Azospirillum sp. TSH100: one gene and its partner. The protein of the gene in region 1 interacts with the protein of each later gene in a pairwise test. Links are inferred from orthologs where the notes say so. Each region holds a gene or a part of one and is shown in the gene's direction. Other genes may lie near its edges.

What was found. Proteins that work in one complex are often made in the same cells at the same time.
Region 2: the proteins of mntR (region 1) and E6C72_RS26665 interact in binary tests that used the Escherichia coli proteins (3 or more experiments, as listed by UniProt). The link is inferred for Azospirillum sp. TSH100 from one-to-one orthologs.

The regions. Positions count from the first base shown.
Region 1 is NZ_CP039637.1:408,682-416,710, forward strand. The notes cover bases 2,433-5,186. They hold mntR (manganese-binding transcriptional regulator MntR), read left to right. Parts: upstream 2,433-3,467; coding sequence 3,468-3,905; downstream 3,906-5,186. Other genes in these bases: E6C72_RS23390 (Nramp family divalent metal transporter), read right to left, coding at 2,433-3,353; E6C72_RS23400 (hypothetical protein), read right to left, coding at 3,910-4,128; feoB (ferrous iron transport protein B), read right to left, coding at 4,132-5,186. In the rest of the region: E6C72_RS23370 (HD domain-containing protein), read left to right, coding at 1-213; E6C72_RS23375 (hypothetical protein), read right to left, coding at 225-632; E6C72_RS23380 (nuclear transport factor 2 family protein), read left to right, coding at 913-1,410; E6C72_RS23385 (hypothetical protein), read right to left, coding at 1,479-1,916; more of E6C72_RS23390, read right to left, coding at 1,995-2,432; more of feoB, read right to left, coding at 5,187-6,057; E6C72_RS23410 (FeoA family protein), read right to left, coding at 6,093-6,473; E6C72_RS23415 (MFS transporter), read left to right, coding at 7,245-8,029.
Region 2 is NZ_CP039638.1:282,012-287,523, forward strand. What follows is about bases 2-2,868. They hold E6C72_RS26665 (methionine ABC transporter ATP-binding protein), read left to right. Parts: upstream 2-842; coding sequence 843-1,895; downstream 1,896-2,868. Other genes in these bases: E6C72_RS26660 (MetQ/NlpA family ABC transporter substrate-binding protein), read left to right, coding at 10-798; E6C72_RS26670 (methionine ABC transporter permease), read left to right, coding at 1,873-2,541; E6C72_RS26675 (MetQ/NlpA family ABC transporter substrate-binding protein), read left to right, coding at 2,582-2,868. In the rest of the region: more of E6C72_RS26675, read left to right, coding at 2,869-3,373; E6C72_RS26680 (tetratricopeptide repeat protein), read right to left, coding at 3,345-5,512. UniProt on the Escherichia coli protein: Part of the ABC transporter complex MetNIQ involved in methionine import. Responsible for energy coupling to the transport system. It has also been shown to be involved in formyl-L-methionine transport.

The DNA.
Region 1 (8,029 bases):
CTCGCCGCTGCCCCGGAAGGAGCCAAGCGCATCAAGCTGGCCGAGCAGATCTCGATCCTGCAGGCACTGGCGGTCGAACGCCCGCTGTCCTGGAGCGTCGAGCGTGCCGATGCCTATGTCCAGGGCTCCCGCCTCGTCGCCGAGGCCTGTGCCGCCGCCAGCCCGCTGCTGGCCGAACGCTACGCCGCCGCCTTGGCCGGGGCGACGCATTGACCAAGCCGAGGTCAGAAGGCTGAAGAACGCCAGAGCCAGACCAGGCCGGCGACCGCACCCGCCGCCAGCAGAACCAGCGCCAGGATGATGGCAAGTGCTGTGCGGCGGTCCTTGGCCTCGCGCTGTTCGGCCTCGCGCCGCTTCTTCATCAGATGTTGCTGCTCCGGGCTGAGGAAGCGGCCGGCGGCGGCATCGCCCGTGGGCACATAGCGCACCCGGCCGCGGCCCTTGGATGTCTTGCTTGCCGCCGCCGCGCTTCCCCTGACGGAGGTCGCCAGCCCGCCCTGGGTAAGTCCGCCCTGGGCCAATCCACCCTTTGACGGCCGGGCGGCGTTGACCGGCTCCACCGCCGCCCCGCGAACCGCGGTCGCCTGCCGGCCCTTGCGTTTGCGCGGCAGTTTCCGCCGTCTGGTCGCCATACCCCTCTCCCCGCTCGCAAATCCGTTACCGCGGCGGCGAGCATAGCTGCCCGTTCCGTCCGGCGCAGCCAATCACAAGATGATCTCCGGAAAGTCACATAAGCCCATGCGAATGGCGACATGCCAACCCGAAATCCGCAGGGCCTAAGAGCATATGGTCTGTGGCGAACCGGCGCACACCCCAATGGTTTGTGGCACTAATATGGATACTAGTATACCAATTCATGAGCCCGCCGATGTTCCCTGGTGGGTGTGACTGCAATCGATTGGGAGGGTCACCATGCTCAAGAAGGCTGCTTTCAAATCCGGCCATATCCGCTCGCGCCGCGTCCTGCTGGCGACTGCCGCCGCCGGGCTGGCGATGTCCGCCGCCATAGTGCCGCTGAACGGCACGCTCGCCGCCGATGACGACCAGCAGCTGGTGGCGAAGGCGGTGAATGCGCTTCGCGACGCCATGCTGGCGGGCGACGGCACCACCTTGCTGGCGATGACGATGGACCAGTTGACCTACGGCCATTCCAACAGCCGGCTTGAGGACAAGGCCGCCTTCGTCGCCAGCCTGGACGGCAAGAAGGCCTTCAAGGAACTGGACCTCAGCGACCATGCGATCCAGGTGATCGGCGACGTCGCTGTCGCCCGCCACACCTTCGATTCGGTCAACAACCTGGCCGACGGCAAGACCAGCACCGCCCATATCAAGGTCTTGCAGGTCTGGAAGAAGGTCGACGGAACCTGGAAGCTGCTGGCTCGTCAGGCTTCCCCGCTTCCTGCCGCCTGATCCGGCCTTCTGCCGCCTCCCGTCCGCAAAGGCCGGAGGCGGCAGGGCACCGGTCATAAGGCCGCCAATCAGCGCATGCAATTTCCCACGATCTGGTAACAGAGCGTGGGGTCGCGCCTGTCATTGTAGCGGACGGCGGTGACCTGCCCGTCATGCAGTTCGACGGTGGCTTCGCAGCTGTAGGTTCGCGACCATGTCGTCACGTCGGGCTGCCAGAGCATCGGTCCGCGCGGGCCGAGCCAGGGGCTTGGCTCCCAATCCACGTCGCGGTCGACCAGGGTCTGCCGGCGGGTGTAGACCAGATACTCCGCATTGCCGGAGACGGCGGAGCGTTCGGGGACGCCAGCGCAGGACAGCAGGTTGCCCTTGCTCATCCCGACCATCGCCTCCGGCGCACGCAACGCCAGTTCTGCCTGCGGATTGGCGCAGGAGGCGCACAGCATGGCGACGGCGGCGAGAAGTCCGTCGCGCCCAGCCCACATCATTCGCTGACACCCGATGGTCATGTCTGATCCTCCGCGGCGATGCGCACCCGAACGGGACCGTTCTCCAGATAAAGCGTTCCGCCGGATGAACAACAGTGCTTAGCCCTGAAGGGTGTCGTACAGCAGCTTCAGGTTCAGCACGACGATCAGGCCGGCGACGATCCAGGACAGCCCGGCGACCCAGCCGGGAACGGCGAAGCGGCCCATCTTGCCGCGGTCTGTGACGAAGCGGACCAGTGGGATGACCGCGAACGGAAGCTGCATCGACAGCACGACCTGACTGAACACCAGCAGTTGCGCCGTACCGCTTTCGCCATAGAGTGCGGTCACCACCACCACCGGGATGATGGCGAGGCCGCGGGTCATCAGCCGGCGCACCCAGTGCGGCAGGCGAAGCCGCAGGAACCCCTCCATCACGATCTGCCCGGCCAGCGTCGCCGTAACGGTGGAGTTGAGGCCCGAAGCCAGCAGCGCCACCGCGAACAGGGTGGAGGCGATGCCGAATCCCAGCAGGGGTGACAGCAGTTCGAAAGCCTCGCCGATCTCCGCCACCTCGGTATGGCCGCTGCCGTGGAAGACGCTGGCTGCCAGGATCAGGATGGCGGCATTTACGAACAGGGCCAGCATCAGCGCGATGGTGCTGTCGACGGTGGCCCAGGTGATGGCGTCGCGACGCCCCTCGTCGGTGCGCGGATAGGCACGGGTCTGCACGATCGAGGAATGAAGGTAGAGATTGTGTGGCATCACCGTAGCGCCGAGAATGCCAATGGCGACATAGAGCATGGCGGGGTTGGTCACCACCTCCGTCTTCGGCACGAAGCCGTGCAGCACGGCGGCGACCGGCGGGGAAGCGGCGATGATCTGGACCAGGAAGCAGCCGGCGATGATCGTCAGCAGGGCCACGACGAAGGCTTCCAGATAACGGAAGCCGCGCTGCATCAGCAGCAGCACCAGGAAGGCGTCGAGCGCAGTGATCAGCGCGCCGCCGATCAGCGGAATGCCGAACAGCAGGTTCAGCGCGATGGCGGTGCCGATGACCTCGGCAAGGTCGCAGGCGATGATCGCCGCCTCGCAGGCCACCCACAGCATCAGGTTGACGGGGCGCGGGTAATGGTCACGGCAGGCCTGTGCCAGATCGCGCCCGGTGACGATGCCAAGCCGCGCTGCCAACGATTGCAGCAGGATCGCCATCAGGTTCGACAGCATGATGACGGAGAGCAGCGTGTAGCCGAACTGCGACCCGCCGGCGAGGTCGGTCGCCCAGTTGCCGGGGTCCATGTAGCCGACCGACACCATATAGCCCGGCCCGGCGAAGGCCAGCAGCCGGCGCAGCCACAGGCCGCCCTGCGGTACCGCGACGGAGGCATGGACCTCCGGCAGGCTCGGCCGGATTTCCGCGTCCGCGCTGGCGTATCTCCAGGCGTTGTGGGGCGGCACGGCGGCTTCGGCTTCCGACATCGGCGTGACTCCCGGCCAAAATGCGAACTGGTATCAATCAAGTATGTACCGGGACAACGAGTATGCAAGATGCTATACTTTCAGCATCCGAACATTTTTCCGGGTGGGTGGGGCGTGACTGACAGCGATGCGGACCTGCCCGATGCCGAACTTCATGCCGAAGGTTTCCGCAAGACGCGGGAGGCCCAGCGCTCCGCACTGGCCGAGGATTACGTGGAGCTGATCGCCGACCTGATCGAAAGCGGGCAGGAGGCGCGGCAGGTCGACATCGCCGCAAGGCTGGGGGTGGCGCAGCCGACCGTCGCCCGCATGCTGGACCGGCTGGCCGCCGACGGGTTGGTCTATCGCAAGCCCTACCGCGCCGTTTTCCTGACCGATTCCGGCAGGCGGATCGCCGAGGAAAGCCGGGAAAGGCACCGGACGGTGGTGGCCTTCCTCCGTTCCCTCGGCGTCAGCGCCGATACGGCGCGCATCGACGCCGAAGGCATCGAACACCATGTCAGCGCCGAGACGCTGGACGCCTTCCGCCGCGCCCTGGCGAAGGGGGGATGACCTGTCAGTGCGACCCGCAGGAACCGCTGTGGCGTTTCACCGCCCGCGGTCCTGCTGCCTCGCAGCCACGACAGACACCGGAACAACCGCCCGTTCGTGACGGGACCGGCCGCCCGGCCAGCCGGCGCAGGCGGTTGCGCAAACCTGCCGGTAGCAGCATTGTCCAGGTCACCCAGGCGAAGGCCGCGGCGACGATCAGTCCGACGATGACGTTCTCCATCATGGCTCATCCCCCCAGCAGGGCGCTGGACAGTCGGAAGGTGATGAAGGCGGCGCCATAGGCGAGCGCCGTCATGTAGGCGATCATCACCAGCATCCAGAACCAGCTGTTTGTCTCCCGCTTCACCACCGACAGGGTGGAGACGCATTGCGGGGCGAAGACGAACCATGCCAGCAGCGACAGCGCCGTCGGCAGGCTCCAGTCCGCCGCCAGGACACTGGCGAGCGAGCCGGACAGCGCGTCTCCCGTCTCGCTCAGCGCATAGACGGTGCCCAGTGCGGCCACCGCCACCTCGCGCGCCGCCATGCCCGGGACCAGGGCGATGGCGATCTGCCAGGTGAAGCCGACCGGGGCGAGCAGCGGCGCCAGAGCATGGCCGAGCATTCCGGCAAAGCTGTAGTCGATGGCCGGACCCGTCGCGCCGTCGGGTGCCGCCGGGAAGCTGCCGAGGAACCACAGCAGGATCATGATGGCGAAGATCACCGTGCCGGCACGGGCCAGGAAGATCCGTGTCCGCTCCAGCAGCCCCAGCAGGATGTCGCGCGGGCTGGGCAGCCGGTAGGACGGCAGTTCCATCAGCAGCGGCTCGCGGGCGCCTTTGAAGATCGTGCGCTTCAGCACGAAGGCGACCGCCAGCGCCGACAGGATGCCGGCGGCGTAGAGGGTGAACATCACCAGCCCCTGCAACCCGATCATGCCGCCGGCCATGCTCCGGTTGGGGACGAAGGCGGCGATGATCAGCGTGTAGACCGGCAGCCGGGCCGAGCAAGTCATCAGCGGCGCGATCATGATGGTGGCCAGCCGGTCGGCGCGGTTCTCGATGGTGCGGGCCGCCATGATGCCGGGGACGGCGCAGGCGAAGCTGGACAGCAGTGGGATGAAGGCCCGGCCATGCAGCCCGACCCCGCCCATCAGCCGGTCGAGCAGGAAAGCCGCCCGCGCCATGTAACCTGTGGATTCCAGCATCAGGATGAAGAAGAACAGCACCAGGATCTGCGGCAGGAAGATCACCACGCTGCCGACCCCGGCGATGATGCCGTCGGTCAGCAGGCTTTTCAGCATGCCGTCGGGCAGGGCGGCACCGGTGGCGGCCTGCACCCAGCCCAGCCCCCTGTCGATCATGTCCATCGGCACGGCAGCCCAGGCGAAGACCGCCTGGAACATCAGGAAAAGCACCAGGAACAGGAAGGGCAGGCCGATCGCCGGATGCAGCAGGGCGGCGTCGATCCGCCGGGTGGCGATGGAAGGTTTTCCCACATCGCGGAGTGCTGCGGCCAGGATGCTTTCCACCTCCTGGTGATAGGCGCGCAGGTCGTTGGCCGACGGTTCGCTCCAGCCGCAGGGGGAGGAGCCGCAAGGCGCGGGGACGAGGCCGGCCGTCATCGCCACCATGCTGCGGTCGATCTGGTCGAGCAGCCCAACCACCCCGGTGCGCCTGATCGCCACCGTTGGCACCACCGGCACGCCGAGTGCTGCCGACAGGGCGGCCGCATCGACGCGGCAGCCCCGCGCCTCCGCCACATCCATCATGTTGAGCGCGAGGATGATCGGCCGGCCGAGTTTCTTCAGCTCCAGCACCAGCCGAAGATGCAGGCGCAGGTTGGTGGCGTCGGCGACGCAGACCATCACGTCGGGTGGCGCTTCGTGCTGGAAGCGGCCCAGCACGACGTCTCGGGTCACCTCCTCGTCGGGTGAGCGGGCGCGCAGGCTGTAGGTGCCGGGCAGGTCGACGATCTGCACGCGGGTGCCGGCGGGACTGAGAAATTCGCCGACCTTGCGTTCGACCGTCACGCCGGGATAATTCGCCACCTTCTGGCGGGCGCCGGTCAGCGCGTTGAACAGGGCGGTCTTGCCGCAATTGGGGTTGCCGACGAGGGCGATGCGCGGCGGGACGCCCATGAAGGCCGAAGTGGATAGAACGGTATCGGTCATCGCGGAAACCTTTCCGCAGGAGGAGGAGGCGAGGCTCAGCCGAGCGTCACCAGAACGGCGTGTGCCTCCGCCCGGCGCAGGGCCAGGGTGTGGTCGTTGATGCGCACGGCAAGCGGATCGGCGCCGGGGAATCCCTCATGCAGGATTTCCACGCGGGCACCTTCGATCAGGCCCATCTCGATCATGCGGCGTTCCAATTCGCCGGGCGGTAGCGGGGTGGCGACGGCAGACTCGTCAAGACCGGTCACCACCGCGCGCTGGCCTTTGCGCAGCGCGCCGAGACGGCATCCTTCGCCTGTGCGGGAGGGGGGATCGGCCGAGCTGCCGGGCGCATTGGCGGGCGCGTGGCCGTAAATCCGACAGGGGGCGGGAGCAGAGGTGGCGTCGCGGGCGGAGCCGGACAGCGGCGGAATCATGGGGAGACACCTATGGGCAGCACGCCAGTGAGGGCGCGCGGAGTTGCGGCAGGGGATTTATGGCACTGGATTTGTGACAGTGGCCGCGACCCCGACAATGATGCGAATCATTTTCATTTGCGATGTGACGAAGCGTCGCGGAGCTTTGCCATCGAACCTGGAATGGCTTTAGGAGGTGGCGCGCGGTGCCGATCGGCCGAAATTTTTTTATTTTTTCCTGAAAAAAAATTGTCGGGGCCTGACGCTCCGTTCCTATTCCGCTCCTGCGTCATATGAAATTAAGGCAGCTTCTCAAATTCGATGATCGGAAGCTTGGACTTTGCTGCGGCGCAACCAAGATCTGTATTCAGATTATAAAAATCGCGGTTTGCGTGGTGGTGGACGCCAGGTGGGGCCAAAATCGGTATCCCTCCTGTAGAGTGCTCTACGAAATCTGACTGTCTGGGCGCGTATCTCCGGATTTTTCAAAGTATTTTCAGGATCCGTGGCATCAATAAAATGCATATCCACGTATGATCCATGATAATAGAAGCTTTTATTTTCGGTACAAATTCGGTTTACCAATTCTTTGGAGTTAGCAACTAGCTTCCAAAGCACTTCCTTGCAGCGGTTGTGTGTCTGGAGCTAACAATGCAACCAAATTCGGTCGCACGTCCGCGCGTGACTCTGCCAATTCTGACAATATTCAGCCTTGTTTTGTTTTCTTGTCTGATTTACGCAAAATTTTACGGAAACGTAGGGTCGGAAGCAAAGCTTTCTGCCGCAGAAGTTGTGTCGAGTGCAGCGCTCGACCATGTGGCGCTGCTGGCAGCCTTGATTTCGGTGCTGTCGGTGGCCGCGGGCCTGCTGTGGCCTGCCGCCCTGCGTGTGGCCGGCGCCACGCCATTGCGGGCGCTGGCAATGGTGGGTGCGGCGATGCTGGCCTTCAGCGCGGCAGCCCTGCCGCGGCTTGCGGGGCTGTTGCAGGTCGAGGCCGTGCATGGCTTCCTCTATGATGCGGCCGTGCTGCTGGTCGTCTGCCTGCTCCTGGCGTTCGAAGGGGTGCTCCTGCTTGCCGCTTGGCCGCGCGGAGGGCGAGGAGGGGCTTCAGAGCCGGCATCGGCGGTGGCCAGTATGCGCACCGCCCTGTTCCTCTTCATGCTGGCAGAGGAACTGTCGCGATCCTTCCTGCCACTCTACACGCGCGACCTCTACACACCCGTTTCCGGCCTGTCGGAGACCCTGATGATGGGGTTGCCGATCGGGCTGTTCATGTTCCTGGTCGCCGTCTTCACGCCCTTTGCCGGCGCCTGGGCCAACCGGTTCGGCAGCCGCCGCACGCTGCTGCTCGGCACCTTGCCGGCGGTGGCGGGGTTTGCCGGAACGGCAATGGCCGGTTCGCTGGCTGAACTGCTGTTGTGGCGCGGTGCCTGCGCGCTCGGCTATGCGGTGATGTTCATCGGCGCCCAGGGCTTTGTCGCCCGCCACACCGCGGCGGACCGGCGTGCGCGCGGCATGGCGCAATTCGTCGCCGCGGTGATCGTCGCCGGCCTGTGCGGCGCACCGTTGGGCGGCAT
Region 2 (5,512 bases), on another replicon or contig:
AAAGTCCCGATGAAGCGCATCCTGATGTCGGTGGCCGTCGCTGCCGTCGCTGCCGGCCTGCTGACCGCCGCCACCTCCGCCTTCGCCGCTCCGTTGAAGCTCGGCGTGTCGGCCGGCCCCTATGGCGAGATCCTGGAGTTCACCGCCAAGCTGGCCGCCAAGGAGGGCATCGAGGCGCAGGTGATCGAATTCACCGACTGGAACATGCCGAATGCCGCGCTCCAGGCCGGCGACATCGACGCCAACAATTTCCAGCACCAGCCCTTCCTCGACAATCAGGTGAAGCAGCGCGGCTACGACATCGTCTCCGTCGCCAAGAGCGTCGTGGTGCCGATGGGCGTCTACAGCAGCAAGGTGAAGGCGCTGGCCGACCTGAAACCGGGCGCGTCGGTGTCGATCCCCAACGATCCCACCAATGGCGCCCGCGCCCTGTTCCTGCTGGCCAAGGCCGGCGTGATCGGGCTGAAGGAGGGCGCCGGCCTCAACACCACCATCGCCGACGTCACGAACCCGAAGGGCATCAAGCTGGTGGAGCTGGATGCCGCCCAGCTGCCGCGCTCGCTCGACGACGTGGATGCGTCGGTCATCACCCTCAACTATGCCGTGCTGGCCGGACTGGAACCGAAGAAGGCCCTGCTGCTGGAGGATGACCAGTCCAAATGGAACCTGGTGTGGGCGGTCCGCAAGGATCGCATGGAAGACCCGACGATCAAGCGCTTCATTGCGCTGTATCGTTCGCCCGAAGTGCGGCAGTTTATCGAGACGCGCTTCAACGGTTCCATCATTCCGACTTGGTGAGGGAGGCCGGGGGACGCTGGACGTCCCCTTTTGCCGAATAAATGATGATAACGCTAACAAACATTCACAAGACTTATGCGGCGCGCGGCGGCGGGGCTCCGGTCCATGCGCTGGCCGACATCGACCTGTCCATTGCCCGCGGCGAGGTCTTCGGGATCATCGGCCGCTCCGGCGCCGGCAAATCCACCCTGCTGCGCACGGTCAACCTGCTGGAAAGCCCGAGTTCGGGCAGCGTCACGGTGGACGGGGTGGAGATGACCGCCCTGTCGGCGGTGGAGCTGCGCAAGGCCCGCCATTCCATCGGCATGATCTTCCAACACTTCAACCTGCTGTCCTCGCGCACTGTCTTCGACAATGTGGCGCTGCCGCTGGAGCTGGCGGGGACGCCGAAGGCCGAAATCCGCAAGACGGTGGAACCGCTGCTCGACCTCGTCGGGCTGGCCGACAAGCGCGACCGCTATCCGGCGGAGCTGTCGGGCGGACAGAAGCAGCGCGTCGGCATCGCCCGCGCGCTGGCCAGCAAGCCAAAGGTCCTGCTGTCGGACGAGGCGACCTCGGCCCTTGACCCGGAAACGACGACCCAGATCCTGCATCTGCTGGCCGACATCAACCGGCGGCTCGGCCTGACCATCGTGCTGATCACCCATGAGATCGCCGTCATCAAGGAGATCTGCCACAAGGTGGCGGTGATGGAGGGCGGCCGGGTGATCGAACAGGGGCCGGTCTTCGACATCTTCGCCCACCCGCAACACCCGACCACCCGCAGCTTCGTCGATCCCGTCATCAACCGCGGCATCCCCGACAGCCTGCGCGGCCGGCTGTCACACGAGCCCGGCCAGGGGAGCAACCCGGTGCTGCGGATCACCTTCACCGGCGAGAAGGCGACCACCCCGGTCATCAGCGCCATCAGCCGCCAGCTGAATCTGGACCTGAACATCTGGCACGGCCAGATCGACGAGATCCAGGGCGCCCCCTTCGGCACTCTGGTGGTGGAGGCGCTGGGCGATCAGGCCCAGGTCGATGCGGCCATCGCGCTGGTGAAAGAGAACAATCTGGGTGTCGAGGTGTTGGGCCATGCTCTCCCCGCAAATCATTGACCTGCTGATCAAGGGGCTGATCGATACGCTGCACATGGTGGCGGTGTCTGGCGCCATCGGGACGCTGATCGGTCTGCCCATCGGCGTGATGCTTGCCGTCACCGGCCGGGGCGAGCTGCTGCAGAACTTCGCCTTCAACAAGGTGATGGGGGCGGTGGTCAACATGACCCGTTCCACCCCCTTCATCATCCTGGTGGTGGCGATCATCCCCTTCACCCGGCTGATCGCCGGCACCTCCATCGGCACCAACGCCGCCATCGTGCCGCTGACCGTCGCCGCCGCTCCCTTCATCGCCCGCGTCGTCGAAAACGCGGTGCGCGAGGTGGATCGCGGGCTGGTCGAGGCGGCGCAGGCGATGGGCGCCACGCCGTTCCAGATCATCCGCAAGGTTCTTCTGCCGGAAGCCCTGCCGGGCATCGTCGCCGGCCTGACCCTGTCGGCGGTCAGCCTGATCGGCTATTCCGCCATGGTCGGCGCCGTCGGTGGCGGGGGCTTGGGCGATCTCGGCATCCGCTACGGCTATCAGCGCTTCCTGCCGGAAGTGATGCTGGCGGTGGTGATCGTGCTGATCGTGCTGGTGCAGATCGTCCAGTCGACGGGCGACCTGATCGCCCGCCGGGTCAACAAACGCAATCTGAAGTCCTGATCCTGAAATCCTGACCAACAATACCCGAGGAGTGTTCGAGATGCTGCGCTTCCGTTCGCTGGCTTCCCTGCTGGCCGGCGCCGCCACCATGGCCATCGCCTTCGGTGCTTCCGCCGAGACCATCAAGGTCGGCGTCACCGCCGGTCCGCATGCCCAGATCCTGGAAGCGGTGAAGCCCATCGCCGCCAAGGACGGGCTGGACATCCAGATCCTGGAATTCACCGACTATGTCATTCCGAACCAGGCGCTGGCCGGCGGTGACCTCGACGCCAACAGCTTCCAGCACCAGCCCTATCTGGACAACCAGGTGAAGGACCGCGGCTTCGATCTGGTCAGCGTCGGCAAGACGGTGGTCTATCCGATCGGCATCTATTCCAAGAAGGTGAAGAGCCTGGAAGAGCTGCCGACGGGGGCCAAGTTCGCCATCCCCAACGACCCGACCAACGGCGGCCGCGTCCTGCTGCTGCTTCAGGCCAAGGGATTGATCAAGCTGAAGGACGGCGGCACCCTGAAGGCCTCGCCGATCGACATCGTCGAGAACCCGAAGAAGCTGGAGATCGTCGAGCTGGACGCTGCCCAGCTGCCGCGCTCGCTGGACGACGTGACCGCCGCCGCCATCAACACCAACTTCGCGCTGGAGGCCGGCATCGACCCGGTCAAGGACGCCATCGCGCGCGAGTCGGCCGACAGCCCCTATGCCAACGTCATCGCCGTCCGCAAGGCCGACAAGGACAAGCCCTGGGTTGCCAAGCTGGTGAAGGCCTACAACAGCCCCGAGGTGAAGGAGTTCATCCTCACCAAGTTCAAGAGCGCCGTGGTTCCGGCATTCTGAGATCTGCAAGGGCACGCCCGGCGGCGTCCAGCGCGTCGCCGAGCGTCCCGCCCGGTCGCGGCCCGAACAGCCGCATCGACGGATACCAGGGCCGGCAGCCGGTGCCGAGCGCCGTCCAGTCCCCCGCCGGCCCGATCCGCCAGACCGGCACCCCCAGCGCGCCTGCCATTTCCGCCACGGACGTTCCGGCGGAGACCACGAGGTCCAGCGCCGCCGTCAGGGCCGCCGCACCGTCGAGGTCGTTCTTAAGGTCGATCGGCGGGCGGTGGATCGCGATGCCGAAACGCCGTTCGGCGTCGGCGAGTTCGGCTTCGCACTCGTCATATTGCAGGTTGATCAGACGCAGGCCGGGCAGGGTGAGGATCGGCGCCCAATCGGTCAGGGGGGCATAGTTGGCGTCGCGCAAGGCGCCGCGCAGGCCGCTGCGCCAGCACAGGCCGATGGTGAGGCGGTGATCGTCGTCACCCACCCATCCCCGCCACCGTTCCACCGCCGCGTCGTCCGCGCACAGCCATCCGCCCCGCTTCGCGAAGCCCCCCAGCCCCCAGCCCAGCCGCAGGGGCAGCGACCCGGCGGGTACGTGGCAATCGGCATCCACCGGATCCGCCGTCGCTCCGCGCACCGTCGCCTGCGGGAAGGAGCGCGCGAACAGACCCGCCAATCGCGGCTCGCATTCGATGATGACCCGGTTGGCACGTGCGATCAGGTCGGGGAAGCAGGCGCTGTGCATCAGCTCGTCCCCCACCCCCTGTTCGCGCCAGACCAGCACCGTCCGCCCGGTCAGATCGCCGCCGTTCCAGGCGGGCATGCGGAAGCGCCGGTCGGGCAGGGCCCGGCCTGCGGCGAAGCGGGCCTCCAGCCCGGTCCAGCCGGTGGCAAGCTCTCCCCGTGCCAGCGCCGCATAACCGCGGTTGAAGGCCGCGAGCGTCAGGGTCGGGTCATCCTCCACCGCCCGGCGATAGGCCGCATCGGCTTCGGCCGGCCGGCCGGCGGCATGCAGGGCGTTGCCTTGATTGTAGCGCCACTCCGCCCGTTCGGGTTCCAGAGCCAGGGCGCGGCCCCAGCCCTTCAGCGCGGCGTCTAGCCGGCCCTGCCGCTGCCGCAGATCGGCCAGCCCGGCCCAGCCGGCACCGGTTCCGGGCGCGAACAGGATCACCCGCCACCAGGCCAGTCCGGCGGCTGTGCCGTCGCCCGCCCGTTCCAGCGCCAAAGCGAGGTTGCCCAGCGTGCCGAGATCACCGGGACGGCTCCGGAGCGCACTGCGCAGATGCGCCACCGCCTCGGCCGGCCGGTCGAGCGCCAGCGCGGAGAGACCCAGATTGCTGACGGCCGCCGGGTCGCCGGGTCGCAGGCGCAGAGCGCGGCTGGCCGTGCGCTCCGCCTCGGCGGCATGGTCGGGATGGCGCAGGGCTTCCGCCGACAGGGCGGTCCAGGCCTCCGTCAGTGCCGGGTCGAGGGCGAGTGCCCGCCGGAGGAAGGGTTGCCCGGTGTCGCCCACCCCCTGCCGCGCCAGCCCGGCATTCGCCCACAGCCCGGCATGGAAGGGGGCGAGCCGCAAGGCAGCGCCGGTCGCCTCCGCCGCCTCAAGCGCCGCCCCGCGGGACAGGCGCAGGGCGCCGAGATTGCCGAGCGCCTCGACATCGTCGGGCGCCAGCGTGGCGGTGGCCAGCCAATCGGCCTCGGCGTCGGCCAGGGCACCCATCTCCTGATGGGCCTGGGCGCGGCGCTTGTGGCGGTCGGCGGTCGGCTCCACCGCGATGGCGCGGCTCAGCAGGGCGGCGGCGATGTCGGGACGGCCGGCCTGATGGCCGAGCTGGGCATAGCCCTCCAGCGCAGCCGGCATTTCGCCGCTCTGGTCGAGGATGCGTTGGTAAGCCTTTTCCGCTTCCGGCCAGCGGCCGGACTCGTGCAGGTCGCGCGCTTCGGCCAGCCACTCGTCGCTAGGCAATGCGGGGATCAGCCGGCGCAATTCGCCTGCGACACGGGACAACAGGTCCGCCAGCCTCTCGCCGGGAATTGCGCTCCACAGCCGCATGGAGGGGAACCAGGGCCGCACGCCGCTGCCGAGCGCCGTCCAGTCGCCGGCCGGGCCGAAGCGCCAGACCGGCACGCCCAAGGCTCCCGCCATCTCGCCCACCG